DNA from 3 places in the Vibrio gigantis genome. Region 3 is predicted to be linked to each of the others. Evidence: predicted binding sites of a transcription regulator. Region 3 holds the regulator's gene; each other region holds the start of a gene.
What was found. Region 3 encodes PurR, which represses purine synthesis genes. Its sites were predicted from a motif close to TNANGNAAACGTTTNCNTNA; they were not measured.
Positions count from the first base shown of each region.

Region 1: the regulator PurR is predicted to act here: its motif matches at 5,462-5,481, upstream of OCV56_RS17010 (formate--tetrahydrofolate ligase).
Region 2: the regulator PurR is predicted to act here: its motif matches at 5,279-5,298, upstream of pckA (phosphoenolpyruvate carboxykinase (ATP)).

Region 1 covers NZ_AP025493.1:200,255-210,729, forward strand. Annotated here, with positions in the region: gene OCV56_RS16990 (helix-turn-helix transcriptional regulator) at 1-289, shown strand, start outside; gene arfB (alternative ribosome rescue aminoacyl-tRNA hydrolase ArfB) at 385-795, opposite strand; gene OCV56_RS17000 (beta-phosphoglucomutase family hydrolase) at 883-1,488, shown strand; gene OCV56_RS17005 (sensor domain-containing diguanylate cyclase) at 1,554-3,458, opposite strand; gene OCV56_RS17010 (formate--tetrahydrofolate ligase) at 3,683-5,431, opposite strand; gene OCV56_RS17015 (inosine/guanosine kinase) at 5,704-7,008, opposite strand; partial or broken gene OCV56_RS17020 (CreA family protein) at 7,137-7,517, opposite strand; gene OCV56_RS17025 (hypothetical protein) at 7,918-8,370, shown strand; gene OCV56_RS17030 (class I SAM-dependent methyltransferase) at 8,379-8,951, shown strand; gene OCV56_RS17035 (HNH endonuclease) at 8,954-9,952, shown strand; gene OCV56_RS17040 (phospholipase D family protein) at 10,003-10,475, shown strand, end outside.
Region 2 covers NZ_AP025492.1:123,628-134,102, forward strand. Annotated here, with positions in the region: gene dtd (D-aminoacyl-tRNA deacylase) at 1-367, shown strand, start outside; gene OCV56_RS00575 (bifunctional GNAT family N-acetyltransferase/hotdog fold thioesterase) at 383-1,318, shown strand; gene OCV56_RS00580 (AsmA family protein) at 1,356-3,326, opposite strand; gene pckA (phosphoenolpyruvate carboxykinase (ATP)) at 3,481-5,106, opposite strand; gene hslO (Hsp33 family molecular chaperone HslO) at 5,444-6,322, opposite strand; gene hslR (ribosome-associated heat shock protein Hsp15) at 6,341-6,727, opposite strand; gene gspC (type II secretion system protein GspC) at 7,059-7,940, shown strand; gene gspD (type II secretion system secretin GspD) at 7,982-10,006, shown strand; gene gspE (type II secretion system ATPase GspE) at 10,006-10,475, shown strand, end outside.
Region 3 covers NZ_AP025492.1:2,339,033-2,349,507, forward strand. Annotated here, with positions in the region: gene mukB (chromosome partition protein MukB) at 1-586, opposite strand, end outside; gene mukE (chromosome partition protein MukE) at 583-1,389, opposite strand; gene mukF (chromosome partition protein MukF) at 1,370-2,707, opposite strand; gene cmoM (tRNA uridine 5-oxyacetic acid(34) methyltransferase CmoM) at 2,833-3,618, opposite strand; gene elyC (envelope biogenesis factor ElyC) at 3,734-4,582, shown strand; gene torR (two-component system response regulator TorR) at 4,768-5,481, opposite strand; gene torD (molecular chaperone TorD) at 5,767-6,414, shown strand; gene purR (HTH-type transcriptional repressor PurR) at 6,730-7,734, shown strand; cyclic di-GMP riboswitch class I at 7,905-7,990, shown strand; gene OCV56_RS10290 (TfoX/Sxy family DNA transformation protein) at 8,118-8,708, shown strand; gene OCV56_RS10295 (TVP38/TMEM64 family protein) at 8,842-9,522, shown strand; gene OCV56_RS10300 (putative signal transducing protein) at 9,552-9,869, shown strand; gene OCV56_RS10305 (alpha/beta fold hydrolase) at 9,985-10,475, opposite strand, start outside.

The sequences.
Region 1 (10,475 bases), on a different replicon from region 3:
GATTGAGCGCAGAAAGCAAGCTAATTTGTCTCAAGAAAAATTAGCCTCAAGTGCAGGAATGAGCTTAAAGACTTACCAACGTATTGAGCGAGGAGAAGCGGACATTAAGATGTCACAATATCGCTCGATAATACGAACTTTGAAAGTCACCGATTTGGATGTGGTACTTGATATTGTTGGAGCATCGCAGGCAACAGCAGAAGATGTGGCAGCGGTCAGTCGCTTACTGACCAGCGAAGAGCGAATGTTGTTGATCAAACTGATTTTATCGGTCAAAAAACAGAAGTAGATTATTTCTTTCAAATGAAGAGTGCAACGGATCTAATAGTTAGCTAAATTGACAAATATTTCTAGGGCAATGTGTTAACTGAGTATGCGAAGCCATCAGTTCACTCTTCCACGAAGTTGTTTGGTGGTACTTCTTTGTTTCTTGCTTTCGAGTCGTCTTTTCTGAGAACCACGAGTTGGCTTGGTTGCTCGTCTTACTTTTTGAACTTTCGTTGCTTCCAAGATTAGCTCTTTCAAACGCACTAAAGCATCATCTCGATTTTGTTCCTGAGTTCTATACTGTTGGGCCTTAATGATAATCACACCACCTTTAGTGATGCGGCTATCTTTGTGCGCTAAGAGTTTTTCTTTATAGAAATCAGGTAGGGTCGAGTGCTTGATGTCAAAACGTAAATGTATCGCGCTCGATACTTTATTGACGTTCTGGCCGCCGGCTCCTTGCGCTCTGATCGCTGTTAACTGGAGTTCCCAGTCTTGAATCGAAACAGAGTTAGATATTTGTAACATAAACATCCATAGTGAACTGAAATATGGGGTCATGATACTGAATATTAGTTATGGTATCAGTAACTTTCTTAAAGAGTGGTAGTAGTGATGGGAATAGATTTGACGGCATATGAAGGATTAATCTTTGATATGGATGGTACGTTGATCGATACAATGCCTGCTCATGTGCAAGCATGGAAACAAACGGCAGAACAGTTCGGCTTTGATTTTGAAGCTTCGTGGCTTCATAGCTTAGGTGGTATGCCGAGTTATAAGATTGCGGGTGAAGTGAATAATAAATACGGTTTATCGCTCGACCCTCAAGCTGTCTCAACGTTTAAAATGGCTTCATTTTCGGCCATTGAAGACAAAGGAGGCATTATCCCATGTACGCACTCTTTGTTATTAGAACATCTAGGCAGCAAGAAGATTGCAGTGGGAACGGGCAGCCAGCGTAAAAGCGCTGAACAGTTATTAGAGAGAACCAACATTCTCAATAAACTTGATGTATTAGTGACAGCGACTGACGTTAAGAACCATAAACCGAATCCAGATACGTTTTTGGATGCGTGTTTTGGCATGGGATTGGAACCAAGCCAGTGTGTCGTTTTTGAAGATACTGATTTAGGCAAGCAAGCGGCACATGCAGCGAACATGGATTGTATTCTTGTGGTCGAAGGGAGAAAGTTAGAGTTCTATCCTGCACCAAGTTAAATGAAGCCTAAGTTAATGAATAACTGCTTTAATTTATAGCCTAGCGGGATGCCATTGATTTTTTGCTAGGCTATTTCACTCATTTCAGTATCTAAGAATAGGCATACGCTGTTTCTGCCGTTCGCTTTTGCTTCGTACAGAGCTAAATCCGCACATTTATAGTTGAGGGCAGGGTCATTGGTTAAGTTTGTGATTCCACCGCTCACAGTGACCACACTGTCAAGCTCTAAGCTGACTGCAACCCTCAGTCGGTTAAGTACATATTCTGCTTCTTCCGTTGTTGTATGAGGCAGAATAACACCAAACTCTTCTCCACCAATACGAGCTACAAAGTCAGTTTCACGGCACTCTCGTTGTAATACCTGAGCAACAGTTTGAATCACTCTATCACCGTAATCGTGTCCAAACCTGTCGTTAATACGCTTGAAGTGATCAATGTCTAAGATAGCTAAGCATGATTGCTCGCGGGTAGGGTAACGGTTAACGCGAGAGCACTCGTCGCGGAGTTCAAGGTCAAACTTTCGTCGGTTCCAACATCCAGCCAATGCATCTTTTTCACTCAAATTTCTAAGTTTATTTTCGAGCTCTTTGTGTTTGCTAATATCGACAAATGAAGCGACATAAAATTGAATCACATCTTTTGAATCTTTAATGGTTTGGATTCTCAGTATTTCGGTGATCAACGAGCCGTCTTTACGACGATTAACTACTTCACCTTCCCACATGCCTTTCTCTTTGATAATGCTCCACATCTTGATGTAGAACTCTTCATTGTAGCGACCAGAGGCAAACATAGAAGGTTGGCGGCCTTTTACGTCTTCTAATTCGTAACCACTCACGCGGGTGAACTCTTGATTTACCTTGATGATTCGGTTGTTTCTGTCGGTAATCACCAAGGCAGACATGCCATTCATTGCTGCTTTAGCTAGCTGGCTCTCGATACTGTTCTTCTTGTGGTTGCTGTTCCACAATACGAAGCCTGCGGAGATCATCGAAATCAAGAAGGATAACGTAATAATCTGGACTATAATTGCTTGTTTTTCTTGCTTATATTGACTGTTGAACTGTTGGTTCTCAATGTGGAGAACCATATAAATTGGACCTTCAAACTGTTTAATCTTTGGGCTGATGTCAGCGTGAAAATACCAATTGCTCCCATCGAAGTAACTTGAAGAAGTATTGTCTTGAATTGCTTTCCAAAGTTTAGGGAAGCGTTTTGCGTAAGTTTTATCTGCTCGCGATTCGATGACATGGCCGAAGGTTTCTGATTGATCAGGTCCCATAATTACGTGACCTGTTTTATTTAGAATGACCGGTACTGCCGCTGAAGTGCCTATTTGATAGTGCAGGCGTTCGTAGATCTCCAGCATGTTGAGGTTGGCGATAAAGTAACCGACGATATGACCTTGTGATGCAACCGGGGTCATTATTCGTAGCGCCGGGATTAACGGACGTACGATTTTCCCATTTTCTACTTCTAAATCTATGCCATTCGAGCTGACCTGCCCAATATTGAGTGTTTGAAGTGTCTCAAAGTAACCACGAGACGATTTATTTTGTAATTCGGTGTCTGGTACTACAGTTGCTTTGTCGTCTTTGTAGTTGATACGAAAAACCTCATTACCATTTAGGTCGAGATATCGCAGCTGCGAATAGTATTTTTGCCCACGAGCTAACATGACCCAAAGATCTTGAAGCGCCTCTTTATGTATGGTCGAAGGCTGTTTGATTGCACGGAGTAAAGTTTGAGAATCTGCAATAGAAGGGACAGAGTTGGAAATTTGCTCCACGATAACGGCGAGTTCATGAAAGCTGTATTCAATCTGATTTTGGCTCGATTGCTTGATATTCAGCGTATGCTGAGCTTCAACTCTGTCAAATTCAGAATTGATATACAGGGCAGGGACTAATCCTAGAGCGAATATGGTGCATAGAAATTGGCTGACTAGTTTTTTTATACTCGTATTCATCACTGTCCTTAAAGAATCAGCGCAATACTATATATTTTATAGGGTTTTTAATGTGATCTTGCCCCAGAACTTAAAACAAGAACTACATATAACTGCAGTTTTAGTGCAACTTTTTGCAATTGAACTTGATTATTGAGCAATTAATTCCTTTAAAAACTGATTGCTCAATAGGGGGATTCTAAGGACATTCTTAGAAAGATTAATCGTGACTATTAGGGATTTATTCAACTAAGGCCGATAATATTGCCATTGCTATCAATATCTAACGACATGAACGCCGGTTTGTCAGGTAAGCCAGGCATGGTCATTACGTTGCCGCATAGAGCATAAATAAAACCGGCGCCTGCACACAGTTTTAGCTCTCGAATGGGAACGTCAAACCGAGTTGGTGCACCTTTTATATGTGCTTCTGTAGAGATGGATAGTGGCGTTTTGGCTAAACAGACCGACAGATCGCTGTATCCGTGTTGGATAAATTCAGCTAACTGTTTTTTCGCCAGTGGCGATAGCGAGATACTTGCTGCGCCGTAACCAACTTCAGCGACCGCCATCAGCTTTTCTTCTAAGCTTTGCTCTGATTGATACAAAGATCTAAATTCACTTTCAACTTGGCAAGCTTTTACTACTGCACTTGCTAACTTAGTGGCGCCTTCACCACCTTGACCAAACGCTTCACTTACTTCAACGCTCACACTTGAATCAAAATCAGCGATCATCTGTGTCAATGCGTCGAGTTCTTGCTCTGAATCTTGTGGGAATCGGTTGATAGCAACGACGGTTGGCACTTGGTATTGCTTAACGTTGTTGATGTGCCATTTAAGGTTCTCAAAGCCTGCAACAAGCGCATCTTGGTCATCATTAAAGATTGAATCAGGTAATGGAGTGCCCGGTCTCAAATCGTATAAACCAGAGTTGGCTTTTAATCCGCGTAGCGTCGCAACAATAACGGCGCAGTCAGGCTTCTTGTTAGATGCCTTAACCTTGATGTTACAAGCTTTCTCAAAACCCATATCCGAGCCGAAACCACCTTCGGTCACGACAAAATCACTCAGCTTTAATGCGATCTTATCAGCAATGATCGAAGAGTTACCATGTGCGATGTTCGCGAAAGGCCCTGCGTGGATAAGTGTCGGAACACCTTCAAGGGTTTGCATTAACGTAGGTTCGATAGAGTCTTTCATTGTTACTGTCATTGCGCCAGCAACGTTGAAATCATCTGCGGTCAATGGCAAGCCTTGTTTGTTGTAAGCAAGTACCACTCGTCCGATGCGCTTTCTTAAATCTTGAAGATCATCAGCTAGAGCAAGAATAGCCATCAGCTCTGAAGCGGCTGAGATATCGAATCCATCTTCACGCTCAAAGCCATTAATTGTTTTATCTGCTTCGTTCTTACCGACCGTGATCATACGCAATGCGCGATCATTGTGGTCGAGTACACGTCGCCATACGATTCTACTTGGGTCGATATCCAGTGCTTTTAAGCCTGATCGAGCTTCAAAGGCGTCTAACCCTTCACGCTGTTCATGATACAAACGTGCATCAATGGCGGCAGAAGCGAGATTGTGAGCCGCCGTAACAGCATGAATATCGCCCGTCAGATGCAGGTTTAATTGCTCCATAGGGGCAACTTGAGAGTAACCACCACCCGCAGCACCACCTTTTACACCAAATACCGGACCCATTGAAGGCTGGCGAATGCAGGCCATAGCAGATTGGTTAATCTTTGCCAGGCCCTGTGCTAATCCGATAGTGGTGACGGTTTTGCCTTCCCCAAGAGGAGTCGGTGTAATCGCCGTGACTACGACCAATTTACCATCTTGTTGCTTGGCGAGGCGTTCAAGTGACGTGAGAGATACCTTAGACTTGTATTGGCCTAGTGGTTGATGTTCGTTGTGTTGTAGGCCTGCTTGCTTTGCAACCTCACTGATGTTTTTAAGGGGAGTTGAGCGACAAATATCAATATCAGACAGCATATTTGCTCCTTATATCAGAACCGAAAGGTGGTACGTAAACGTTTGCGTTGCGATGGTACTGTATAAATTTGCCATGTAAAGGCAAACCACACGAATTATGTGCTGGAAGATAACAGATCTAAAGAGTCATTGCGCGAGATCAAGTCTTAAACGAGCAAAATATTCGATTTGTTGACCTTCAATTATGTTTAGATAGGATTTAAATACAAAAAGGGCTGCATATAGCAGCCCTGTAAGGATTCGTAATTCTACTTAGACGTCGTCTAGAAAGATTAACGATCCCAGTATGTTTCTTCTAAGCTGTCTTCACGTTCAGGTAGTGCACGAGAAAGGCGAGGAGAGTGCTGAGTCAACACTTCGTAGCTTACACGGTTTGCATACTTACAAATTTGAGACAGTGAAGAGTAAGTTAGACAAGCATGTTCGTGTTTCTCTGAGTTTGGTACATTCACGTGGTGGTAGCTGTTTGCTGCCATATCGTGAAGTAGTGCTGAAAGTGCACCATCACCAGCGCCATTGGTGTTCTTAATCTCAAGTGGACCACCTAGGTAAGGGCCAATGTGAGAGTACACTTTTACAGGGTCTTTACAGTCTTCTTTGCGCATAGCACGGCTGAATTCGTATTTATTGAATTCAGGGATGTTACCCGGTAATAATGGCAGTGTGGTTTCGCGCTTCGCTGGTTCGTCAGTATAACCAGCCATGTATAGGCCAATAGGACCTGCAGTACATAGAACTAGGTCAACCCATTCAAGTGCTTTGTTAGCAGCCAATAGCGGATCTTTTTCACCGGTTAGCGCTTCGCCTTCGTCTTCGTTCATCGCGACGATGGTTACGTTTTCTTTCAGGTATTCTTGCCACCATTCAGCGTTACCTTCGATTACATACTTAGTACCCAGTGTGAGTACAACAGGCACATTGTGCGCTTTCGCGTATTCAATCGCTTTTTGTACGGCTTTTGGCATTGGATCTTCAGGTTTGCCACGCATTAGGTATGACGACACAACCAATGCAGACGCTTTCTCGAACACTTTTTCAGGAATGCTTTCTGGAAGTAGTTGGTTCATGTGGCCTTCATTGATCGCAAACGTACGTTCGCCATCTTCCGAAATTAGCGTGTAACAACGACCAATTGGACCATCAACCGTTTGAAGGTGATTTAGATTCATACGAGAAGAAGTGCGGCAAAGGTAACGATAACCAAATGAACCAACTTCGATCTTCTTAGACATAACGCCAAGCAGTACAGATTTGCTGTCTGCAAGTACGGAATAGTTGTGCAGTGTGTTGCCGATAGTATCGCCAGGGTATTGATGCGTGATCAAACCGCGCGCAACTAACTCTTCATACAGAGCATCTGCTTTACTTTCTTCCAATACCAGTGAGTGACCTTTACTCAGCTCGTATTTTTCTAGGAACTCGTTGTCAACACGGGCTTCGATATCAACAATTGTTTGGCCAACACCGACAATCGTTGCGCGGTGAAGCTTAGGTGTTTGTTGAATTTGGTTGACCAACGGATCACGTGCGTGAGTTGGAAAGTAGTGCTTAGATTTACGCTGTCCAGGAAACTTCATATGAAAAATACAGTGAAAAAATTTTGCCGCATGATATCACATTTTGTTTCTGTTTCTTTCATTTTTATTACATTTTGAATCACCTGCACAATGTCTGTACAGGTGAATAGTCATACTTTGGCTTGAGGCTATTGAGCGGGAACAAGCGTTGCTGGATCTACGTAAGCCTCTGTACCCCAAAGCGGAACAGTTGAAAGGCTATGTTTGAAACTGCCTTCCGTTTCTTTGGTGGTGTAAGACAAGTAAAGCAGTGACTGATTTTCTGCATCGTAGATACGGCGGACCTTCATTGTTTTAAAGAAGATACTTTTTGACTGCTTGAATACCACTTCGCCTGATTTGCTCTTGTCTATTTGAGCTATCATTTCTGGTGTGATTTCACCTGTTTGGCGACAAGAGATAGAGCTATCGCTTGGATCAGAGAGGCTAAGGTTTGCTTCGATTGATGCAATATGACAGGTAACGCCTGCGATCTTATCGTCATCTAATGAAGACATCTTGATATCTTTGGATACTTACCTTATTACACAACCATTTTTTTATGGAGCTTATGGATACGCTTACCCAAATAAAGGTGTTACAAATTTATTATATTTCCACAGTTTCATTTGAGAATGAGTAATCCAGCTTTCCTTTTCTTTTAAACTTAACAAACTCTTTCTTTTCGATCGATTCAATAACTTTTACTTGAAATGGCGTTAAGTTGTTTTTGTATGAGAAATGATGTTCCTCGATGTGATTTTTGTATAATTGATTCAGTGTAATGTTCAACTCTTATCCCTTGAAATTAAAGGTGTTAACTTAGGACACATTTGCACATTTCTCGATCACTTACCAATGCTGTGTTAATATACAGTATGTTGATTTTTTCTGTTTGATTTAACAAGCGATGAGCAGTTGGGTTTAAAGATGGTTGAGAAATTTACTGATAAGGTTAGATTTTCAGAGTGGTCAAACTCAAAAGTACCACAGGTAGCTGCTGGCGTTTATGCGATATGGGAAGGTGACAAACTTGTCTATTGTGGTATGTCAGGGCGAGAAATAGAAACAAAGCGCCATAAAAAGAAATATGGATTAGTGACACGTCTTAATAGCCATGCGTTAGGAAGATTAAGCGGTGATCAGTTCTGTGTTTATGTCGCAAACCAATTAGTCATTCCAAGTCTGAAAGAAACTGATTTTCCTAAGTTTGCTTCGGGCAAGTTGACCTTAGATATGCTTACGAAACAATACATCCATTCAAAACTTGAGTATCAATATGTCGTTGTTGATTCGAGTAAAGAAGCATATGGTCTTGAAAATAAAGCGAGAATCGGCGATGTATTTGGTCAGAAGCCAATGCTCAACCCAATTCAAAGTTAGGTAAATTAATGAATTACTATAACGAAAATGCCAGTATATTTTTTGAAGGCACAATTGACGTAGATATGAGTTCTTTATACTCAGAGTTCTTACCATATTTAAAAAGTGGCAGTCTAATACTTGATGCTGGATGTGGTTCTGGTAGAGATAGCAAATATTTCTTATCGAAAGGTTTTGAAGTTCATGCCATTGATGCGAGTGATGAATTGGCTAAATTAGCGGAAGTTCAGATAGAGCAAGCAGTTGAAGTTACGACATTTAAAGACTTTACCACTGATAAAGCCTTTGATGCTATTTGGGCTTGTGCTTCTTTACTACATGTACCTTTTGAAGAGCTGTCAGTATCGATATCAAACTTAGAGCGATGTTTGATAACTGGTGGCTCATTTTATTGCTCTTTTAAATTGGGTAATGATGAAGTAATGCGTGGTGGACGAAACTTTACCAACCTCAATGAAGAGCTATTAGATCAAGTTCTGACCAACACTTCATTGCGAATATCTAAAGCCTGGATTACTGGTGACGCTCGTAAAGGTCGAGAAGAAGAAAAGTGGTTGAACGCAATTTTAATTAAGGATTAATAATGAACTTTACCGATGAAGACTACTTCAAGGGCATTATCTTATTTGGATTAAATGCAGCGACATACAAGATGGGCTTAGCTCAAACGCTCATTAATGCTGCCCGTAATCATAAAAACAGTCTTGATTGGGAAGAGTTATCCTCCAACTACTTTGATTCATACGTACATCGTTTAGACACAAACCCAATGCCACAGCAAGGCAACCCATATCGTCTTACTAAAATGGAACGTATTGTAAAAGAGTTCCAACTTGGTGAAGTAACTAAAGTAGAAGCAATAAAGAAAGTTGCAGATAATGCGTTTGTAGATGTTGTCCCACGATTTCAAACGATTGGCACGGATAAAAACGTTGTAAGTGATCATTTTTATGAAATTGACATGGGCAGCCGATTGATTTTGAAAGACTCTCTACTCAGTCTATCGCCAGAACAGTTGGACATGTTAGAAGTAGAGGTTTTAGCAAGGTGGGGATTACTTGAAGGCGCATTTAGCATCAACCAAACTAACTTTAGCCTTGCGAATGATATTCGAGAAATTTACTTAAGTGATGGCTATGACCGTAAAGCATTGACTAACAACGTCCCTTTCTTATCTGGATATCAAGGTAATACTTGTTTTTATTGCGGTGAAGCAATGGGAACAGGCATACATGTCGACCATGTTTTACCGAGGCAAGTGATGAATCATGATGAAGTATGGAACTTAGTTTTAGTTCATAGTGATTGCAACTTGTTAAAATCAGATCGCCTTGTTGGTGAACATTTCATCAAGAAGCTCATTGCTCGAAATGAAAACATCATGGGAAGTAACCACCCTTGGAAAGCAAAGATTCAAGCCTCGTTAGGGACAACTAAAAACCGTAGGGCTTCATCGTTGAAGAATCACTATGAAAATGTGAAGACTGTGCTGGGAAACTATTACTGGGGTGGGGCAGAATCTTATAATCCAGAAACAGATCCATTTTTCCGAAGACTGATCACAGTCCTTAACAACCAATAGCTGTTTAAATAGATCAATCATAAATACGGTACAGCGTAAATATAAGATCTATGGAAATTATTACTAACAATAAAACACTCGAGAAAAAGCTAATTCAGTTGGCAAATAAGCACGATAGAATTTCAGTAGCCGTAGCTTGGGCATCGGCTGGCACAAAGTTCTTTGATATTTTATTAAGTAACAAAGATAAGCTGTTTGAATCGACAATCGGCACACATTTTTATCAAACAGACCCAGATGTTTTGAAATCGTTTGTAGAAAGTCAACAAGTCCATTTCGTCATGCAACCAAGCGGTGTATTTCATCCAAAGTTGTACTTTTTCCAAACGGGTCAGAGCTGGGAAGCCATTGTTGGTAGCGCAAATATGACTAATGGTGCGTTTACTGTGAACAACGAGTTGAATGTGCACCTAACTGGTCAAGATGATGTAGATGGTTCTACGTTTGACCAGTTAACCAATCAGCTTAGTAACTATTATGAACTTGGTGTTTCCGTAAATGATGAGTATGTAAATGTATACGC
Region 2 (10,475 bases), 1.4 Mb from region 3:
TGAGCAAGGCTTATTGGTTCTGTTGGGCGTAGAAAAAGGTGATGACGAAGCCAAAGCTAAACGTTTGATGGAACGAGTGACCACTTATCGTGTCTTTGGAGATGAAGACGATAAAATGAACCTCAACGTCAAGCAGGTAGAAGGTAAGGTATTAGTGGTGTCTCAATTCACTCTGCCAGCCGATACTAAGAAAGGGACTCGAGCAGGGTTTTCTCGTGGTGCTCACCCAGAAGATGCTGAGCGTCTTTACAACTATTTTTCAGACCAATGTGAATCAGTGTTGCCAACGGAACGTGGCCGATTCGCAGCCGACATGAAAGTGTCTTTGGTTAATGATGGTCCAGTGACATTCTGGCTGCAGGTTTAGGCTTAAGGAATAAGCATGTTTAAACTCATAACACCAACCACCGAAAATCAACTAAATAAGTATTACCATTTTCGTTGGCAGATGCTCCGTGAACCTTGGCGAATGCCTGTAGGTTCTGAGCGCGATGAATATGACCCAATGAGTCACCATCGCATGATTGTTGATGGCCGTGGGCGCCCGATGGCGATTGGTCGTCTGTACATCACCCCAGATCTAGAAGGTCAGATCCGCTACATGGCGGTTAAGAACTCTCGCCGAAGCAAAGGCATGGGTTCGCTTATCCTGGTTGCGCTAGAGTCATTAGCACGCCAAGAGGGCGCTAAGCGTTTGGTGTGTAATGCACGTGAAGATGCGATCTCATTCTATGAGAAGAATGAATTTGAACGTCGTGGTGAGATTAACGATCAACGTGGCCCTGTGCGTCATCAACAGATGGTTAAACACCTTGATCCGATGGCTGACGTACTACGTAAGCCTGAGTGGTGTAATGAGCTTCAGCAACGCTGGGAACATCAGATCCCGATCAGTGACAAGATGGGCATCAAGATTAACCAATACACGGGGTACCAATTTGAGTGCAGTGCTCAGCTGAATCCCAACTTGAACCCTCATAACACTATGTTTGCAGGCTCTGCCTTTACCTTGGCGACCTTAACGGGGTGGGGGATGACTTGGTTATTGATGAAAGAGCGTGGGCTGACTGGTGATATTGTACTAGCAGACAGTAATATTCGTTATCGTCACCCGGTTGAGCAAAACCCTGTTGCCTCTACCTCATTGGATGGGATCAGTGGTGACTTGGACCGTCTCGCGTCGGGTAGAAAGGCACGTATCATCATTCACGTGACCATTCATAGCGGCGATGTGGAAGCGGTAGAGTTTACGGGAACCTATATGCTGATCCCCGACTATAAAAAGATACTCTCGACAGATTCTAAAGTGAGCGAATAGCTGACACCTGTAATACTGTAGATGTTGATCGAAAGCGCTACTCCAGAGGAGTGGCGCTTTTTTGTTGGCAGTCGTTAATCTCAGAATACTCAGCTTGGTCGAGCTTGCCTGAGATTTGGTTGCATGGGTCGGACAGCATAATCGAGAGCGAGTGTTGCTCTGTTTTAAGCAAGTCGAGTTCCCCAGACACCTCACCATTGAGCGTTTGAATTCTTTGTTCGCCTTGCTCCGCTGCCGATGCACCAATAATGTGCGCCGGTTCAAGTGTGAAACGCCCACGGTCAAAATTCGCATTAAGTTCTGGGATCTCGAAGACGTTATCGGTTGAGGTTTCAGAAAGGGTGTCGTTAAAGGTCATCACACCTTGGCGAATGCTGCCAGTGAGTTGCCCTGTGGTTGAGTAACCCAGCATCAATGAGTCACCGTATAACCCTGCGGCTTGAAGTTCGAACTCGCCATAACCGGTTGCATCGAGCGGCAATCCAAGTCGCTGCAGCATGGGTGCTATGGGTAAACCATCGGCAGAGATATCTATGCTCCATGGCCTACTGATTTGGTTAAAGTCGAGTGTTGCGTTAGCTTCAATGTAGCCATTCCGCAGTGGCGCAAACAGGCGTGTCAGCGTCCACTTTCCTTGTTCGCTATTCATTTCAACCACAGGTTGAGCGCTGAGAATACTTTGATAGCTGGCATCATTGGCGCTGGCCATAAGCTTTCCTTGCCACAACCCTAGCTTTCTATCCTTCAGTAGTTGAACTTGGTGTCCTTCCATGTGCAGCCCAGAGACTTGCCAGTAAGGCTTTTGTGCAAGTTGGATGAGTTGGGTACGTTCTACATTTAGTCGGTCTATAGAGGCTTGTTGAAGCTCTTTAAGCCAGGGTAGGAGGCGTGCCGCTGGCAGAGGTTTATCTTGATTTTCTGTGACCCATTTAATGCCTTGCAGGTCGAGCTGAGCCAATTTAATGCTGCTAGGGGTAACTTCACCATTGAACTGAACTGTGCCCTGCAGGAACTGAGTATAGAAATCTTCAATCAGAATCTGGTTTGTTTCTAGGTTGAGCTTGATATTTGGCTCGATGAAGATGTCATCATCAAGGGTCACTCCTTCTGCTTGCAGAGAAAAAATGGCTTTCTGCTGCTTCCACAGCTCAAATGGAAGTTGAATATTTTCTAAAGAGGCATCAAAAGCGACAAGGTGTCCGTTCTCCCATTCCACGTCGCTACGCAAAATATCTAAGCTATTGATGTGATTGACCTGAATACCTTCCACATCCCACTCTTTGCTTAGTAGGCTTTGGGTCTGTTTCTTATTGAGTCGTAAACCATCAACGGTCACATTCACTAACGACCAATCTTGCTGATACTGCTCTGCTTGTCCGGAAATCTTGGCGCCGCGCCAGTCAAAAGAAGCACCATAAAGGGTGCTGTCATTCGGCTTGAGGTCTAGATCAATCAACAGGTTATCGAAGGCTTCTCCTTGCCAATACAGTTGTGAGGCAGAGAGTTGGGTTTTTCCATAAGGCAGAAGCGAGTTGTCGTCGTTCCATGTTGGGGCAGAGATCTGCAGGTCGATGTCTCGCACATTAAACTCTGGCGTCGAGAAATCTAGATTATTGATTGCCAACTGACGCAGCTTGAGGTTTGGTTGGATAAACACTGATGTGAGTGTTGTTAGATTGTCGGCTTCTAACTGTAGTCCGCTGATCAACACAGAGTCTAAAACCAGTTTGGCTTCAAGGAGAGAGTCTGGGCTGAACCAAAAATCGATCTTGTCGATATACAGAGGTGCCTGTTTTTCGGGTTGGCTTTGGGTAATGCCCATTAAGGTGATGTGATAAGGCGCCTGATACTCTAAATCTTCAATGAGCACAGGTTGTTCAATCGTATGTTTGATAAAAAAGTTAGCCACATCCGCACGGTATTGGGTCTGCAGGCTTAATAGCAACGCTGCGATAGCTGCAACGGCGATAGCCAATACAATGCCGAACACCATGAATACCTTTTTCATTCCTTGAAAGCCTTAAATTTCAATAGTCTCAAAACAGAGTGGAACAAAAAGGGGCAAGCAGCAACAAAAAAGCCCCTCAAAAGAGGGGCTTGCTACAAAAATATCACTTTAAATTGGGCGTTCGCTTTTGGCTAAGCCCGAGCAGATGATTGGGTTAGTCCAGTTGAGGGCCAGCCGCAACCAGTGATTTACCTTCAGCGTTGTCTGTGTACTTATCAAAGTTGTTGATGAAGCGTTCTGCTAGATCTTTCGCTTTGCTTTCCCATTGTAGTGGGTCAGTGTACGTGTCGCGTGGGTCTAGGATCGCTGGGTCAACATCATGCAGCGCTAGTGGTACTTCTAGGTTGAACATAGGGATAACCTTAGTGTCAGCCTTGTCGATAGAACCATCTAGGATAGCGTCGATGATGCCACGCGTATCTTGGATAGAGATACGTTTGCCAGTACCGTTCCAACCTGTGTTTACTAGGTAAGCTTCAGCGCCAGCTGCTTCCATGCGTTTCACAAGTACTTCAGCGTACTGAGTTGGATGAAGCGTTAGGAACGCCGCGCCAAATGCTGCAGAGAAGGTAGGAGTCGGCTCTGTGATACCGCGCTCTGTACCTGCTAGTTTCGCTGTGAAACCAGATAGGAAGTGGTACTTCGTTTGCTCTGGAGTCAGTTTAGAAACTGGTGGTAGTACACCAAATGCATCAGCAGTCAGGAAGATAACCTTTTGAGCGTGACCTGCTTTTGATACTGGCTTAACGATGTTATCGATGTGGTGAATCGGGTAAGAAACACGAGTGTTTTCTGTTTTAGAACCGTCATCAAAATCGATAGAACCATCGCCACGAACCGTTACGTTTTCTAGCAGTGCATCACGGCGGATAGCATTGTAGATTTCTGGTTCTGCTTCTTTAGATAGACGGATAGTCTTCGCGTAACAACCGCCTTCAAAGTTGAAGATACCGTCGTCGTCCCAGCCGTGCTCATCATCACCGATTAGCTCACGTTTAGGGTCTGTTGATAGCGTTGTTTTACCTGTACCAGATAGACCGAAGAATACCGCTACATCGCCTTTCTCGCCGACGTTTGCACTACAGTGCATTGAAGCGATACCTTGCAGAGGAAGTAGGTAGTTCATCATTGCGAACATGCCTTTCTTCATCTCACCGCCGTACCAAGTACCACCGATGATTTGAACGCGCTCTGTTAGGTTGAAAGCAACGAAGTTTTCAGAGTTTAGCCCCTGTTTTTCCCAGTTAGGGTTGGTTGTTTTAGCACCGTTCATTACTACGAAATCAGGTTCGAACGTTGCTAGCTCTTCGTCAGTTGGACGAATGAACATGTTCTTAACGAAGTGCGCTTGCCACGCTACTTCAGTGATAATACGCACGCTTAAGCGCGTATCTGGGTTAGCACCACAATAACCGTCGATGACAAACAGGCGCTTGCCAGATAGCTGAGTTGTCACAAGCTCTTTTAGCTCATTCCATACTTCAGTTGTAATCGGTTTGTTGTCATTCTTGCCTTGATCTGACCACCACATGGTATCGCGGGTCGTGTCATCTTTAACAATGTACTTATCTTTTGGTGAGCGGCCAGTAAAGATACCAGTGTCTACCGCAACAGAGCCGAGTTCCGTTACTACGCCTTTTTCGTAGCCTTCCAAACCTGGCAGTGTTTCTTCAACGAATAACTGCTCGTAGCTAGGATTACGAAGAACTTCAGTAACGCCAGTCAGTCCGTGCTTAGTTAGATCAATTTGTGCAGCCTTTGTATGTTCCATAACGGTCATAGGTGCTCCTTGTAGGATATTTTGTAGGGATTTTGTATTAATTTTTTATTGTTATCTGCTCACCATGCTAGCAACGAGACTCGGGGGAAACAGGGATACAGCTCAAAAAATATCCACATTAACCATGGGGTTTTAAGCGTCTCGTCACATATTGGCCTAACTAGTCTATCCTGTACGCAAACCTTTGCGCTAGGGGCGAGAACATTATTAATTGATTAAAATTAAGCGGTGATTTTATTACGAGATGTTACGGAGTTTGCGCTGTTTTGATCACAAAAAAGGCCAGCTTAGTGCTGACCTTTTTGGGGTAAATTACGTGTTTTTGGTACGCCGTAAATTAATGAACCGTATTGCTGCCTTTATCTGCTGCTTCTGCGTACAGTGCGTCAACATCGTTCTTGTCGAACGAGTAGTTTGTGCCACAGTAATCGCAGTGTAGACCAACGCTTCCTTCGGTGCTTAGGATGTCGTAGATCTCTTCTTGAGCAACGGTAATGATTGCTGCTGCGCTTCGATCGCGTGAACAACCGCAGAAGAATTCAACCGGTTGTGGTGTGAATAGCTGTACTTTCTCTTGGTTGTATAAACGGTAAAGCAGCTCGTTCGCTTCTAGAGTGAATAGCTCTTCGTTTTTAACGGTATCTGTTAGTTGCTCTAGGTGCTCGAAGTCATCTGGAGTACCAGTACCGTCAGGCATCACTTGTAGCAACATACCCGCAGCATGTGCTTTGCCTTCATGCTCACCAGTACGCAGCCATAGACGAGTCTTAAGCTGTTCAGAGTTAGCGAAGTAGCCTTCAAGTACTTGTGCAAGCGTGTCACCTTCAAGACCAACGATACCTTGGTAACGCTCACCTTTCTTAGGATCGATGGTGATCACTAGGTGACCTTTACCCATTAGGTCGTGTAAACTTGCGTCGTCTGCGATATCACCTTCAAAGCGAGCCACACCACGGATCTTCTGATCGTGGTCGCCATTGATAACTGCTAGAGATACTGGGCCGTCACCTTGCAATTGCATAGTGATAGAGCCTTCAAACTTTAGAGTCGCAGTCAGTAGCGTTGTTGATACCAATAGCTCACCCAGTAGCTTTTGCACGGGTGTTGGGTATTCCTTGCTAGAAATAATCTGTTGGTACGCTTCATCCATTTGTACCAATTCACCACGTACTGATAGGTCTTCAAATAGGTAGCGATTTAAAACATTGTTGGCCATTTGGCTATTCCTTCTAGCTTATTGATGCTTGAACTTGATGATGTCACGACGTTGCTTCTTATCAGGGCGACGCTCTGGAGCTGGGTTATGAGCATTCAGTTTACGCTGTGTCGCAAACTCTTCTCTTTTTGCCAAGCTCTCGGTGGTTTCTTCGTAGAGGGTTTGAGCGATCGGAGCTCCACCGCGATGGGCAGAGATTTTCTCGATCGTCACCGTCTTTTCTTCATTACCTTGGCGCAGTGTAATCACAGCCCCAAGTTCGACAATTTTACTTGGCTTGCTGCGCTGACCATTATAGTGGACTTTGCCACCATCGACCATGTTACGAGCAATCGACCGGGTTTTGTAAAAACGAGCTGCCCACAACCATTTATCGAGTCTGACAGCTTCATTAGCAGTTTTCATATAGGACTGTGCCTTATTAAGTGAAAAATGAATGCGGTTTAACTGTAATGAACAGTGCGCAACATGTTTTTGATGATGCTTATCACATTAAGTAGAAGCTTAAAGTGGAGGCGGTTGGCATTTTTTTCAAGTCATAAGACAAAATAGCCATGTTATGCCGATTTATAGATTTGCTATGATATAGTTCAGGATCTTATGGCTTAAATAAGCTTGGTATCGAACGAATGAATAAAAAAGCTGAAAGTTTAATGATTTGCAGCGTTTGTCGTCATGAAAAGGGACAAGGACAGTGAACTTTTTAGAGCTCAAAAATCGCGTAGGAAATTCTCCTATGTTGAGCCGCTTATTAGAGAATGGATTTGTACTTCAGCAGAAACTAAGCCTAGCGACCTGTTGTGTATTGATTGCAGCTTCCGCATGGATTTTAGGACAACTTGCATGGTTTATCGAACCTGCTGAGCAAACCGTCGTGCCTTGGGCTGCAACGGCTTCCTCGTCTCCTGCCCCTAAATCGACGCTTGATATCTCTTCTTTGCAGCAGAGCAACATGTTTGGTGCTTATAACCCAACCACGCCAGCTGTCGTTGAGCAGCCAGTTATCCAAGATGCACCAAAGACACGATTGAATCTGGTTTTGGTGGGGGCTGTCGCCAGTTCGAATCCAAAACTGAGCTTAGCGGTGATCGCGAATCGCGGCACGCAAGCAACCTACGGCATTAACGAAGAGATAGAAGGCACTCGAGCTAAGCTCAAAGCTGTGTTAGTGGATCGCGTAATCATTGATAATTCAGGTCGAGACGAAACACTGATGCTTGAAGGTATTGAATACAAGCGTTTGGCTGTATCAGCGCCTGCGGCACCTCGTAGCTCTTCTTCAGTTCGTGGTAATAACCCGGCTTCTGCAGAAAAGAAGCTTGATGAAATTAAAGCGAAGATAATGAAAGATCCGCAACAAATCTTCCAATATGTTCGCCTGTCTCAGGTGAAGCGCGACGATAGCGTTATTGGTTATCGTGTGAGCCCTGGCAAAGATTCAGAACTTTTTAACTCAGTAGGGCTCCAAAGCGGAGATATTGCTACTCAGTTAAATGGTCAAGACCTGACTGACCCCGCCGCTATGGGCAACATATTCCGTTCTATCTCAGAGCTGACAGAGCTAAACCTCGTCGTTGAGCGAGATGGGCAACAACATGAAGTGTTTATTGAATTTTAAAACTTTGCGTCCAACGAAGGACGAAAGTGTAGGAGAAGTACGTGAAGCATTGGTTTAAGAAAAGTGCATGGTTACTGGCAGGAAGCTTAATCTGCACACCCGCAGCCATCGCGAGTGATTTTAGTGCCAGCTTTAAAGGCACTGATATACAAGAGTTTATTAATATCGTTGGTCGTAACCTCGAGAAAACGATCATCGTTGACCCATCGGTGCGTGGGAAAATCGATGTACGTAGCTACGACGTGCTTAATGAAGAGCAATATTACAGTTTCTTCTTAAACGTATTAGAGGTGTATGGCTACGCGGTTGTTGAAATGGACTCTGGTGTTCTTAAGATCATCAAAGCCAAAGACTCTAAAACTTCGGCAATCCCTGTTGTTGGTGACCGTGATTCGGTCACTGGTGATAGTGTTGTAACACGTGTAGTGACGGTTCGTAATGTCTCGGTTCGTGAACTTTCTCCTCTACTTCGTCAACTGAACGATAACGCAGGTGCGGGTAACGTTGTGCATTACGACCCAGCTAATATCATCCTGATTACTGGCCGAGCGGCGGTAGTAAACCGTTTAGCTGAAATCATCAAGCGTGTTGACCAAGCGGGTGATAAAGAGATTGAAGTCGTTGAGCTGAAAAATGCCTCTGCGGCAGAGATGGTGCGTATTGTTGACGCCCTAAGCAAAACCACAGACGCGAAGAATACGCCGGCATTCCTACAGCCTAAATTAGTTGCGGACGAGCGTACCAACGCGATTCTGATTTCCGGTGACCCTAAGGTGCGTAGCCGTCTAAGAAAGCTTATCGAGCAACTTGATGTAGAAATGGCGACCAAGGGCAACAACCAAGTTATCTATCTTAAATATGCAAAAGCCGAAGATTTGGTTGATGTGCTGAAAGGCGTGTCGGACAATCTGCAGTCAGAGAAGCAATCATCAACCAAAGGCAGTTCATCGAAACGTAACCAAGTAATGATCTCAGCTCATAGTGATACCAACTCTTTGGTTATTACTGCACAGCCAGACATCATGAATGCGTTGCAAGATGTGATCGCCCAGTTGGATATTCGTCGTGCTCAAGTATTGATTGAAGCTCTAATTGTTGAAATGGCAGAAGGTGATGGCGTTAACCTTGGTGTGCAATGGGGTAACCTAGAAACGGGTGCCATGATTCAGTACAGCAACACTGGTGCATCGATTGGTGGTGTAATGGTGGGCCTAGAAGAGGCGAAAGATACTGAAACGACCACTGCAGTCTATGACGACAACGGCGACTTTGTGCGTAATGAGACGACTACAGAAGCTGGTGACTATTCAACCTTGGCTTCTGCACTTTCTGGTGTTAATGGCGCGGCTATGAGTGTAGTGATGGGTGACTGGACTGCATTGATTAGTGCGGTAGCCACCGATTCAAACTCAAACATCCTATCTTCTCCAAGTATTACCGTAATGGATAACGGCGAAGCGTCGTTCATCGTAGGTGAAGAAGTTCCGGTTCTAACTGGTTCTACGGCTGGTTCAAGCAACGATAACCCATTCCAAACCGTTGAACGTAAAGAAGTAGGTATTAAGCTGAAAGTTGTGCCACAAATCAATGAAGGCGACTCGGTTCAGCTACAAATAGAACAAGAAGTGTCGAATGTATTAGGTGCAAACGGAGCCGTTGATGTGCGTTTTGCGAAGCGTCAACTGAATACGTCGGTGATTGTCCAAGATGGCCAGATGTTGGTACTTGGTGGCTTAATTGACGAACGCGCACTGGAAAGTGAATCTAAGGTGCCATTCTTGGGTGATATCCCTGTTCTAGGGCATTTGTTCAAATCAACCAGTACTCAGGTTGAGAAAAAGAATCTAATGGTATTCATTAAGCCAACCATCATCCGTGATGGCATGACGGCTGACGGTATCACTCAACGTAAGTATAACTTCATCCGAGCGGAGCAGTTGTACAAGGCTGAGCAAGGACTTAAATTAATGGCAGACGATAACATCCCTGTATTGCCTAAATTTGGTGCCGATATGAATCACCCGGCTGAAATCCAAGCCTTCATCGATCAAATGGAACAAGAATAATGGCTGAATTGGTAGGGGCGGCACGTACTTATCAGCGCTTGCCGTTTAGCTTTGCGAATCGCTATAAGATGGTGTTGGAATACCAGCACTCTGAACGTGCGCCGGTGCTTTATTATGTAGAGCCTCTAAAATCGGCGGCGATCATTGAGGTAAGTCGAGTTGTGAAAAATGGCTTCACGCCACAAGCGATCAGCGCAGACGAATTTGATAAAAAACTGACGGACGCGTACCAGCGTGACTCGTCAGAAGCTCGCCAACTAATGGAAGACATTGGTGCCGACAACGACGACTTCTTTTCGCTAGCAGAAGAGCTGCCTCAAGACGAAGACTTACTCGAATCAGAAGACGATGCACCAATCATCAAGTTGATCAATGCGATGCTGGGCGAGGCAATCAAAGAAGGTGCTTCGGATATTCATATCGAAACCTTTGAGAAATCGCTGTCTATCCGTTTCCGTATTGATGGTGT
Region 3 (10,475 bases):
TAGAACGGTCGCTGCTATTACGCAGTTTCTTCGGTACGACACCGTACTCAAACATCTGTGAGTGGTAATCAACAATCGAAGAGAAGGCTTTGAAATGTGCGCCTTCGTATTGCGCTACCGCTGCTTTCACATCGTTCAACTGACATACACGAGCGTGGCTGTCTGAAACGTTTTGAATCAGTACATCCGTTGGTTTCACATGGCTAGGAAGGCCTTGGATAACAAACGGCTTGATGTCGACTTTCTTATCACGGCCCGCCACTTGCTGCAGTTTTACTGCAAACAGTAGGCGCTGGTTACGAGAGTTCACTACATCCAGTGCGGCATAACATGCGCCTGGCTGAAGCTTACCGTAAAGGCCTTTATCACGAGATGACTGTGAGCTACCCGCTTCCGTAGTGTTACGGAAATGCAGAAGGCTTTGGTCTGGGATAAGTGCTGTAATGAATGCCGCCATCGTGGTCGACTTACCTGCACCGTTACCGCCAGAAAGCGTTGTAACCAATCCATCAATATCAAAAGTACGCGCGAAGAAGCCGTTCCAGTTGACCATGGTTAATGATTGATACTTACCTCTTTCAATCATGCTTCACCTTCTACTTTTGTTTGTTCGCCGTCGTTTGACCCAAGGTCAAAGTCAGCTTGATCGTTAAAAATGTCTTGTTGACCGTTTTCGTCTACGTCTGCATCTACTTCTGATAAGGCTTCCGCTTGCTCTTCATTCAACAAGCTACCTTGATTAGGCTCTTGAGTATGCACCACAGCTTCACCGTCACGGATCAGACGCAGTTGAGCTTCTTTCATATCATCGCCAACACGTACGTCAGCACCAAAGCGGAATACTGCTTCGCTGATACGGAACTTGCCCGTCTCACCAATCGCAATCAGCATGCCGATACGGCGTAAACGACGCAGAGAAGTACGCACTTTTTCAAACAGCTTTTCTTTGTCTAAGTCAGAACCAGATGCGCGGTTGGTTGCTAGCTTCATGAGTTTTTTCTCATCTGCTAGAGCCATTAGCTCTTCGAACAGTTCTTGGTTAGTAAAGATGCCTTCGTGTGCTAAACGCTCTGGGCTTAGGTATAAGAAACACAGAACCTTACCAACAAGCATGTCTAGCTCAGACAACACACTACGGCCGATTAGCGACGTAGAACGCGGACGCAGGTAAAAGAAGCCTTCTGGCGCTTTCACCAGCTCGGTGTTGTAACGTTGGTAGAAATGCTGAAGCTCAACTTCAAAATCAGAAAGTAACGCGTGGTTATCTAGGTCTTCTGTTGAAATATGCTTACCTGAACGCAGCATGCTGTCTAGCGCAGGGAACAATGGGTTCGCTATCGCTTTTACCAGTTTCTCTGGCATGTAATCATCAGTACTTGTTAATGACATTTGCTTGTACCTTTGCACCGAAATCGTTGATTGCCTGCCAATCTGGCTGAATAGCCTGATAGTCAGACTCTGAGTAACCTAAGCGCACCGCTTGGTCGACAACAATTCTGGCTAAATCAAAATGGTGTGTGCGAGGGTGTGCTGCGAGGTAATCGCGTAGCACAAGGCCAAGATCAATTGGCGCACCTTGCTGTTTGTGAGCTTTCAACATCTCTGCAATTCGGTCTGAAAGCAGATCATTCACTTGCTCAAATTCTTCATATTCTACGTCGATTGGTGCTTGGCCCATTACTTCATCATCACGAAGTACCAAGGCTTCATCACGCAGATCGGTGAGCTTTTCAGCATCGGCGTAGGTCAGTAACCAAGGCGCGTCAAAGTAGTCGGTAACCGACTGACGCAAGCGTTGGCTAAAGGCACGGTTTTTATCCATATCAATCGCGGTACGGATAAACTTATGAACGTGGCGGTCGTAGCCGATCCACAAATCGATCGCTTGTTGGCCCCAACTAGTGATTCGGTCGAGCTTCATCTGCAAGCCAAACAGGGTTTCACCAACGAACTCGAGTTCATCGTCACCGTAAACAATTTCTTGAATATCGAGGATCTGTGTTTGCAGTTCATCACCCGCCGCTTGCAAGGTGTCTTGTAATTCTTTTAGCGTGGACGAGGTTTCTGATAGCAAGGTTTCACAGTTGTTGATCGCTTCTCGCCAATCTTTGTTTAAAAGGTCAGCAATTTGCTGCTTAACGGTTTGCTGCTGCTCATCCATAACACGTTGGTTAAGATCGATCTGATCGAAAATTTCACCAACAGAATACTTGAGCACGCCGTAAACGTTCTTTCTCCAATGTCCTGGAGTTCCACCTTTTTGCGCTGCTTCAATGGCTTTAGCCATCTCGTCTGCAACCATAGAAAGCTGGATAGACAATTTTAATTTAGAGAACTGACGGTGGCGTAAGTAATAATCTGAGATACCAATCGCTAATGGCGACAAACGGTAAATGCTCGCACCATCGGTGATTTCGCTCGTAAAGCGGCTAATCAACTTCTGTTTAACTAACTCGTTGATAGCGTTGTTGGCACGAAACGCAGATGCTTCGCCAGTATCTTCAAACAGTCGAGTGACGATGGTAAATGCATCGTGCAGTTCACCTTCGCCCAACTCTTCATCGAACCTTTCATTGCTTAGTACTGCGATAGCAATCAAAAATGCTAAGCGCTCTGGTGGCAAGTTTAATGAAAAATCATGCTGCTTGACCCAGCCCACCAACTCATCAATTGGCTGCTCTTCGGCAGTTTGAGTCATTTCACTCATTGTGGTTCCTGTTACTGTTCTTCGTCATATCGAACATGTTAGATATGACGCCTATTTCTTTATGACGCGGGCTTGTTACGATTGCATAGCGCATGTTGTGGCTTCTTTTACCACATTCACCGCTGTTATTGCGCAGGTTTTTGAGCCCAAACGTGAATATAACGGCCTAGCGACAGATATGGCTCTTGGCGACATAGCTGTTTTTCTAGTTCCAATACATCTTCAAATTGGTAATCGCCCATGTACTCCATATTACCTATGTAGTCACTAAAAGAGCGAATGCCTGATTTACCACAGATTTCTAGACCAGCGTCTTCTATCCATTGATAAACCTCTTCTGGCTTCAAGCCTTTTTGTGGTTGCAGCTTAAACCGTTTTCGATGTGGCATCCCATTCAATACATGAGGAATGTTGCCACAAATCACATTTTTCAGGACTAATCCGTGGTGGTTGTAAAACATTATCGAGGCGACGCCACCCGGTTTCACTTGTTCAAGTAATAAATCAAGCGCCTCTTTAGGGTCGGCTAGCCACTCCATAACGGCATGAAACATCACAAAGTCGACTTTATCGTCGAGATGCTCTGCCACTTTTTGTACCGGAGAATGGATAAACTGATATTGCTCTAACAGCCCCGCTTCGGTGATCCCTTCTTGAGCTAGCTTTAGCATCTCAGAAGAAAGATCGCATAGAGAAACCTTATGACCAAGCGCCGCAATTTTTTGCGACATCTGTGCCAACCCGCCCCCAGCATCAAGCACATGTAGTGGGGAAGCGGAATCTTTAAACTTGTTCAAAGCTTGTTCTAAATCTTCCCATACGATGATCTGACGGATCTCTCCTTTGTCGGAGCCGTAAATATTTTTTGCAAATTTGTGGGCAATATCGTCGAAATTACGGTCTTCAGTCACGGCTACTTGAGTTATTATGTCCTATCGTGCCTGCTATTCTGTCACAGGAATTTCAGGAATAAAGAGGCGATGTCTCTTTTTACTACTAAGTGATGTTTTTTCGGACTATTCGGATATGTTTGAGCTGAAAAAAGTAGTGTCTTCACTATTGATGCCACTACCAGCAATGTTAATTCTCGCTTTTCTGGGTTTAGCCCTAGTGATGTTTACTACCAAAAGGAAGACTGGTTGCCTAATCACCCTTTCAGCCCTATGTGGTATTTTCCTAATCGCTTTCCAGCCAGTTTCTAGTCAACTTTTAATGCCAATGGAAAGGCAACACACCGCTTTTTTACCTGTCGACGAAACCGTCGATTATGTAATGGTCCTTGGAAGTGGTCATGTCGTAGACGACCAAATCCCACCAACATCAGAGCTTAGCCGCACAGGTTTGATGCGTTTGAGTGAAGGGATTCGTATTCTACGCCTTTACCCTGGTGCAAAACTCATTTTATCTGGCTATGGCGGAGCTACTGAAGTCAGTAATGCAAGAATGATGGCCAAGGTTGCGCTAGCTCTTGGCGTTGCAAAACCAGACATCATTTTACTTGAAACAGCAAAAGACACTTGGGAAGAAGCTCGTCAAGCTGCAGCATTTGTTAAAAACAAAAGGATGGTGTTGGTGACATCTGCGAGCCATATGACTCGCGCACTCAATGAATTCCATGCTGCAGGCATGAAACCATTACCAGCTCCAACCAACTACCTCGCTCAGAAAGGGGTTTTGCAACCTTGGAATAAATACATGCCTAAAGCAGCCTATCTTGAACAGACTGAGCGTTATTGGCACGAAACCATGGGATTGGTCTGGCAAAGCCTACGCGACTGGCTAGACACCAGTAACGATATTTCGGAAGAACCAGTTGTTGTTACTGAGCCTTCGATCTTGATAGAGACAGACGGTGAAGTTTCTGCGGCTCAGTAAACTCAACCTAATATTTCTCTTTGCCTTATGTTTAACTCAGCCTATTGGCAGGTGGAATCGCAAAACAATTCGTAGGCTGTCAGTTCAATAACGACAACCGAGAAGCAATAAAAAAGCCGAGACATCAATGATGTCTCGGCTTTTTCGTTCACATGTCGTTGCTGACTAAAGGTTCACGAAGAACATTAGTCACCAGCGAACATGTAACCTTCACCATGAACCGTCACAAAGATTTGTGGGTTCTTAGGGTCAAATTCCATTTTTGCACGCATGCGACGGATAAGTACGTCGATGGTACGGTCATTAGGTGCGTCTACTCGGTGGCTGATCATATTCAGAATACGTTCGCGGCTTAATACTTGGTTAGGGTAAGAAGACAAAGCCACTAGCAGTTCGTATTCTGCTTTAGTCAGTTTCACCGGTTCGCCGTTTTTGCTTAACGCGCGACGAGGGATATCAAATGTCCACTCACCAAAACGAACCACAGACTCATCTAATGTTTCTTCTACTGCGCCCGCTGCTGTTTTACGAGCGGCAGAGATGCGCCAAAGTAGGTTTTTAACTCGAACCAATAACTCGCGAAGTTCGAAGGGTTTAGTAACGTAATCGTCAGCGCCCATTTCAAGGCCAACGATTTTGTCGATGCTATCCGTGCGTCCAGTAACTAAAATAATTCCAATGTCTGATTGACTGCGTAATTCGCGAGTTAGCATCAATCCATCTTCGCCTGGTAAGTTGATGTCTAGCATAATGAGGTCAACGTTGTTTTCTTCTAACACGTTTCTCATTTGAGCACCGCTTTCTGCTTCGCTCACTGTGTAACCTTCGTTCTGGAAGTACCCAACCAGTTTACTGCGGGTTACCACATCATCTTCTACGACTAATACGTGATAGCTCATCTACACCACTTTTCTTATTTAATAGTTTCAGTGACCATTCTATTCATAACTCGTAACAATTCTAGTGGTACACGAGATAAAAGCCAGAAAGATGAATCTTTTTTGATACAAGACAATCTTAAACCTTGCTATTTATCGTCCATCGCAATTCAATATAGGCATTACTACTAACGAGTAACTTTGCTTTTCGCAAATAACCTTGTTATTCAGCCTTGGTGTGCTTCTACACAAGTAACTTCAAGATACATATAAGTAACACCGCAAGACTAAATCAGGATCTAAGAAATGAAAGATACGAAAGCATTCAACGAGCAAAGAGCAGAAATATACTGGTGGCTATCAAGCTTATTCGCTAAAGAGCTCACTCAAGAAGAACTCGATCACTACCACTCTGTTGAAATTCGTTCTTTCCTAACTGGTTTAGGCGAAAATCAAACACTAAAACCATCGATAGATAAGTTAGTAGATGCGCTTAACCGTCTACAAACACGTGAAGATGCTCAGCTAGAGCTGTCTGCAGACTTTTGCGATCTTTTCTTAAAGACAGATAAACACGGCGCTCTTCCTTACGCTTCGATGTATATCGGCGAAACTGGCCTTTTGAACGATAAACCAGCAAAAGATATGGAAGAGATCATGGCTAAACACAACTTAGTGGTGAACCAAGACCTAAAAGAGCCAGCAGACCACATCGCTATCGAACTCGATTTCCTTGGCAACCTGATCATCCGTTCTAACGAAACTGAACTTGAAGAAGAACTAGAGAAATCGTTCGCCATTCAACAGCAGTTTATTGAACAGCAGCTGCTTACTTGGGTACCAAAGTTCAATGTAAAATGTCATGACATTGATGAATTCGGTTTCTACGCTTCAGTCTCATCTTTGCTACTCGCATTCTGTCAATTAGACACTCAATATTTAGCTGGTGAATAGCTTATTGGATGACTAGGTAAATAAATTCAGTAGAATGTGACAATTCACCCGGATTTCTGGGTGAATTTTATTGCGAGTAATTTCTAGTCAGTCTAAAATTGTGACCGCAAACGATAAAATATGAAACATTCACGAAATGCTATGCTTATTAAAGTTCAGAGCATTTCGGTGTTAAGACAAGCCGCTCAATAGCGGTTTTTTGTTTTTTAGCACTTTAGTACCCAAAGAGCCCTACAAATTTAAGCTCTTAGTTAGGTAGCTTAACGGCTACTTTATTCCGTACTTTGGGAAAGTAGCTTCTAATAGGATAAAACCATGGCCACTATAAAAGATGTCGCTCGCTTAGCCGGCGTATCAACAACAACCGTTTCTCACGTAATCAATAAAACTCGCTTTGTTGCAGAAGCAACTCAAGAAAAAGTAAACAAAGCGGTAGATGAACTGAACTATGCACCAAGTGCTGTTGCTCGTAGCTTGAAGTGCAATACAACACGCACTATAGGTATGCTAGTGACTCAATCAACTAACCTATTCTTCTCTGAAGTTATCGATGGTGTTGAGAGTTACTGCTACCGTCAAGGTTACACTTTGATCCTGTGTAATACGGGCGGCATCTATGAAAAGCAACGTGACTACATTCGAATGCTTGCAGAGAAACGTGTAGATGGCATTTTAGTTATGTGTTCTGACCTAACTGAAGAACTAAGAGAGATGTTAGACCGTCATGCTGACATCCCTAAAGTTATCATGGACTGGGGACCAGAGAGTTCTCAAGCTGATAAGATCATCGATAACTCTGAAGAAGGTGGCTACCTAGCGACCAAATACCTTATTGAACGAGGTCACTCTAAGATTGCATGTTTAAGTGGCCACTTAGACAAAGCAGCATGTGTTGAACGTATTGCCGGTTACAAGCGCGCACTCAACGAAGCTAAGATTTCTGCCGATGAAAATATGATCATCGAAGGCAACTTCGAGTGTGATACGGCAGTTCTTGCTGCAGAACAAATCGTTGAGATAGAAGATCGTCCAACGGCGGTATTCTGCTTTAACGATACAATGGCTCTCGGCCTAATGAGCCGCTTGCAAGAAAAAGGCATTCGCATTCCTGAAGATATCTCGGTGATCGGTTACGACAATATCGAACTGGCTGAATACTTCTCCCCGCCGTTAACCACCGTTCACCAACCAAAGCGTCGTGTTGGCAAGAATGCATTCGAAATTCTATTAGAGCGCATAAAAGACAAAGATCACGAAAAACGTGTCTTCGAAATGCACCCTGAAATTGTTGAACGAAGTACAGTTAAAACGTTAAATTAATTGACAATTTGAGTTTAATTTCATCAAGCGCACCTTTAGGTGCGCTTTTTTTATCAGCAACCATAATGAACCCAGATGCACAACAGAAAGATCATTAATTGAAGCAACATCACATTTTGAAATATCAACTGTGAGCTTCATTCAACAAAAACTTTATTCTATTTAATCAGTCACGCACAGGGCAAACCACTCGAAAGAGTGAGACGCAAAGCTTCCGGCCTAAACCACTTGTTGGTATGGTAGCGGGGTTACCGATGGCAAAATGCAGTAACTACTAATAATTTAGTAATTTACGGCTTATTGACAATTTAATTGCAACATTTTGCTAATCTCTCGGACCTGCTTATTTGGTGGCGTAGTTCAAATACACCGAGATAAATAACATGGATAAACCGATACTAAAGGACTCGATGAAGTTATTTGAGTCCCTAGGAAAAATAAAATCACGCTCAATGTTTGGTGGCTTCGGTCTTTTTGCTGATGACACTATGTTTGCTCTGGTTGTAAATGACCAGTTGCACATACGAGCAGACAAATGCACAACGAAGCAATTCGAACAACAAGGGTTTCAACCGTACGTCTACAAAAAACGTGGTTTCCCTGTCGTTACTAAATATTTCGCTTTACCTGAAGGCCTGTGGCAAGACCAAGAGAAAATCTTGGAACTCGCAACGACGTCTCTGGGTTTTGCTAAAGAAGAAAAAGCTGAACAGTCTTCTGCTAAGCCAACCCGACTCAAAGATCTACCAAATCTTCGACTCGCCACTGAGCGTATGTTGAAAAAAGCAGGAATCGATTCCGTAGAACGTTTATATGAATCTGGCTCTGTAAACGCCTTTAACGCCATCAAGGAATCGCATGCGTCCTCTGTCAGTATTGAACTACTGTGGGCGCTAGAAGGTGCAATCAATGGAACACATTGGTCTGTCATACCGCAGCAGCGTCGCGAAGAGCTTATCAATCGCGTCAATTAACATTGTCAGTGCAAACTATATACATAACTAAGCCGCATTCACTGCGGCTTTTTTTATATCTGGTGAAAGTTAATCTATGCTTTGCCTGTCTATCTATACTAATGGTATGCATTGAAAATTTGAGGAAGTATCAATGAGTAAGAAAATGATATTGGGTATTGTATTGGTCATAACGATCGTTTTATTAGGCATTAACTTTGGCCAATACCTCACACTGGAAAATGCCAAAGCACAGCAAGCGGTGCTAAATGACTATATTGGAAGTAACTTTATTGTAGCGGCAGCGACTTACTTCATTGCGTATGTATTGATCACCGCCTTTTCCATTCCTGGGGCAGCAGTTGTTACACTTCTTGGTGCTGCATTGTTTGGCTTCTGGAATAGCTTACTTTTGGTCTCTTTCGCCAGTGCGATCGGTGCAACTCTTGCCTTTTTGAGTAGCCGTTACCTGTTACGTGACTGGATTCAAACCAAATTTGGTGACAAATTAGCGACGATTAATAAGGGTGTTGAAAAAGACGGAGCATTTTATTTATTTTCTCTACGTCTGATTCCTGTATTTCCGTTTTTCCTTATCAACCTGTTGATGGGTCTAACACCGATGTCGGTGAGTCGTTACTACATTACGAGTCAAATCGGGATGTTGCCGGGGACTGCGGTTTTCTTGAACGCTGGTACTCAGCTCGCAGAAATTGATTCACTTTCGGGCATCGTCTCCCCTTCAGTACTATTGTCATTTGCGTTATTGGGGATATTCCCAATTGTTGCTAAATGGTTGATGAATAAGTTTCGCTCAACACCCGTAGCTGAATAACGCATATAGTCGAATAAGGTTCTATTTCAATGAAAATCTTCAGTGCATCGAATCCGACAGAAGCTCATATCATCTGTGGATTGTTAGAAAGTGAGAATATTGCCTGTGAAGTCCGTGGTGAGGGGTTGTTCGGTTTGAAAGGGGAAATCCCATTCACGGAAGAAACTGACCCTTACGTGTGGTTATATGAGCCAGAATTGGCCAGTAAAGCTCGCACGATCGTTAATGACTACCAAAAACAACAAGATTCGATCATCTATGAAGAGTGGCGTTGCGGTGAGTGTCATGAAGTCAACGAGGCGCAATTCGGTTCTTGTTGGCAGTGCGGAGCTAACTCTCCTGAATAAGTGGACTTAATGAAGCCTTAACCGCTTCACCTGATACCTCCTCTAAACAAAAACGGGAAGCTAACAATAGCTTCCCGTTTTTATTTCAATTCTGTTCAGATCACTGACTTAAAAATCATTGAATTTGCTTTTGGATAAACTCGATAGAGTGCTGATTAAATTCTTCAGGATTTTCGACATTACATACATGCCCACAGTTAGCTATTTCAACTAACTCGCTCGACTCGTGCGCTTCGACCATCTCTTTAACAGGTTTGATGAACATGTAATCTCGCTCCCCCATCAAATACAAAGTCGGAATCGGCAGCTCTCTGTCTTTGAAATACTTCATCAATGGGTTCACATCAGCCGTTAGGATAAACCAGCGTTTAAATTCTTTCTGGCACAATTTTTTGGCTTCACGGATAAACAGGTGGCGTGATTCTTTCTGACTCTTTTGCGGCATCACAACATAAGCAAAAAGGCTGTATAACCACATGTAAGGGATGATGTGCTTGCTAAGGTTACCCAACTTGATTAAGACTTGAGAGCGAGTGTTAAGTTTAGTAACGGCCCCCCCCAAGACCATTGAGCGTACACGGCCAGCAGCAAGCTCCGCGACATTTC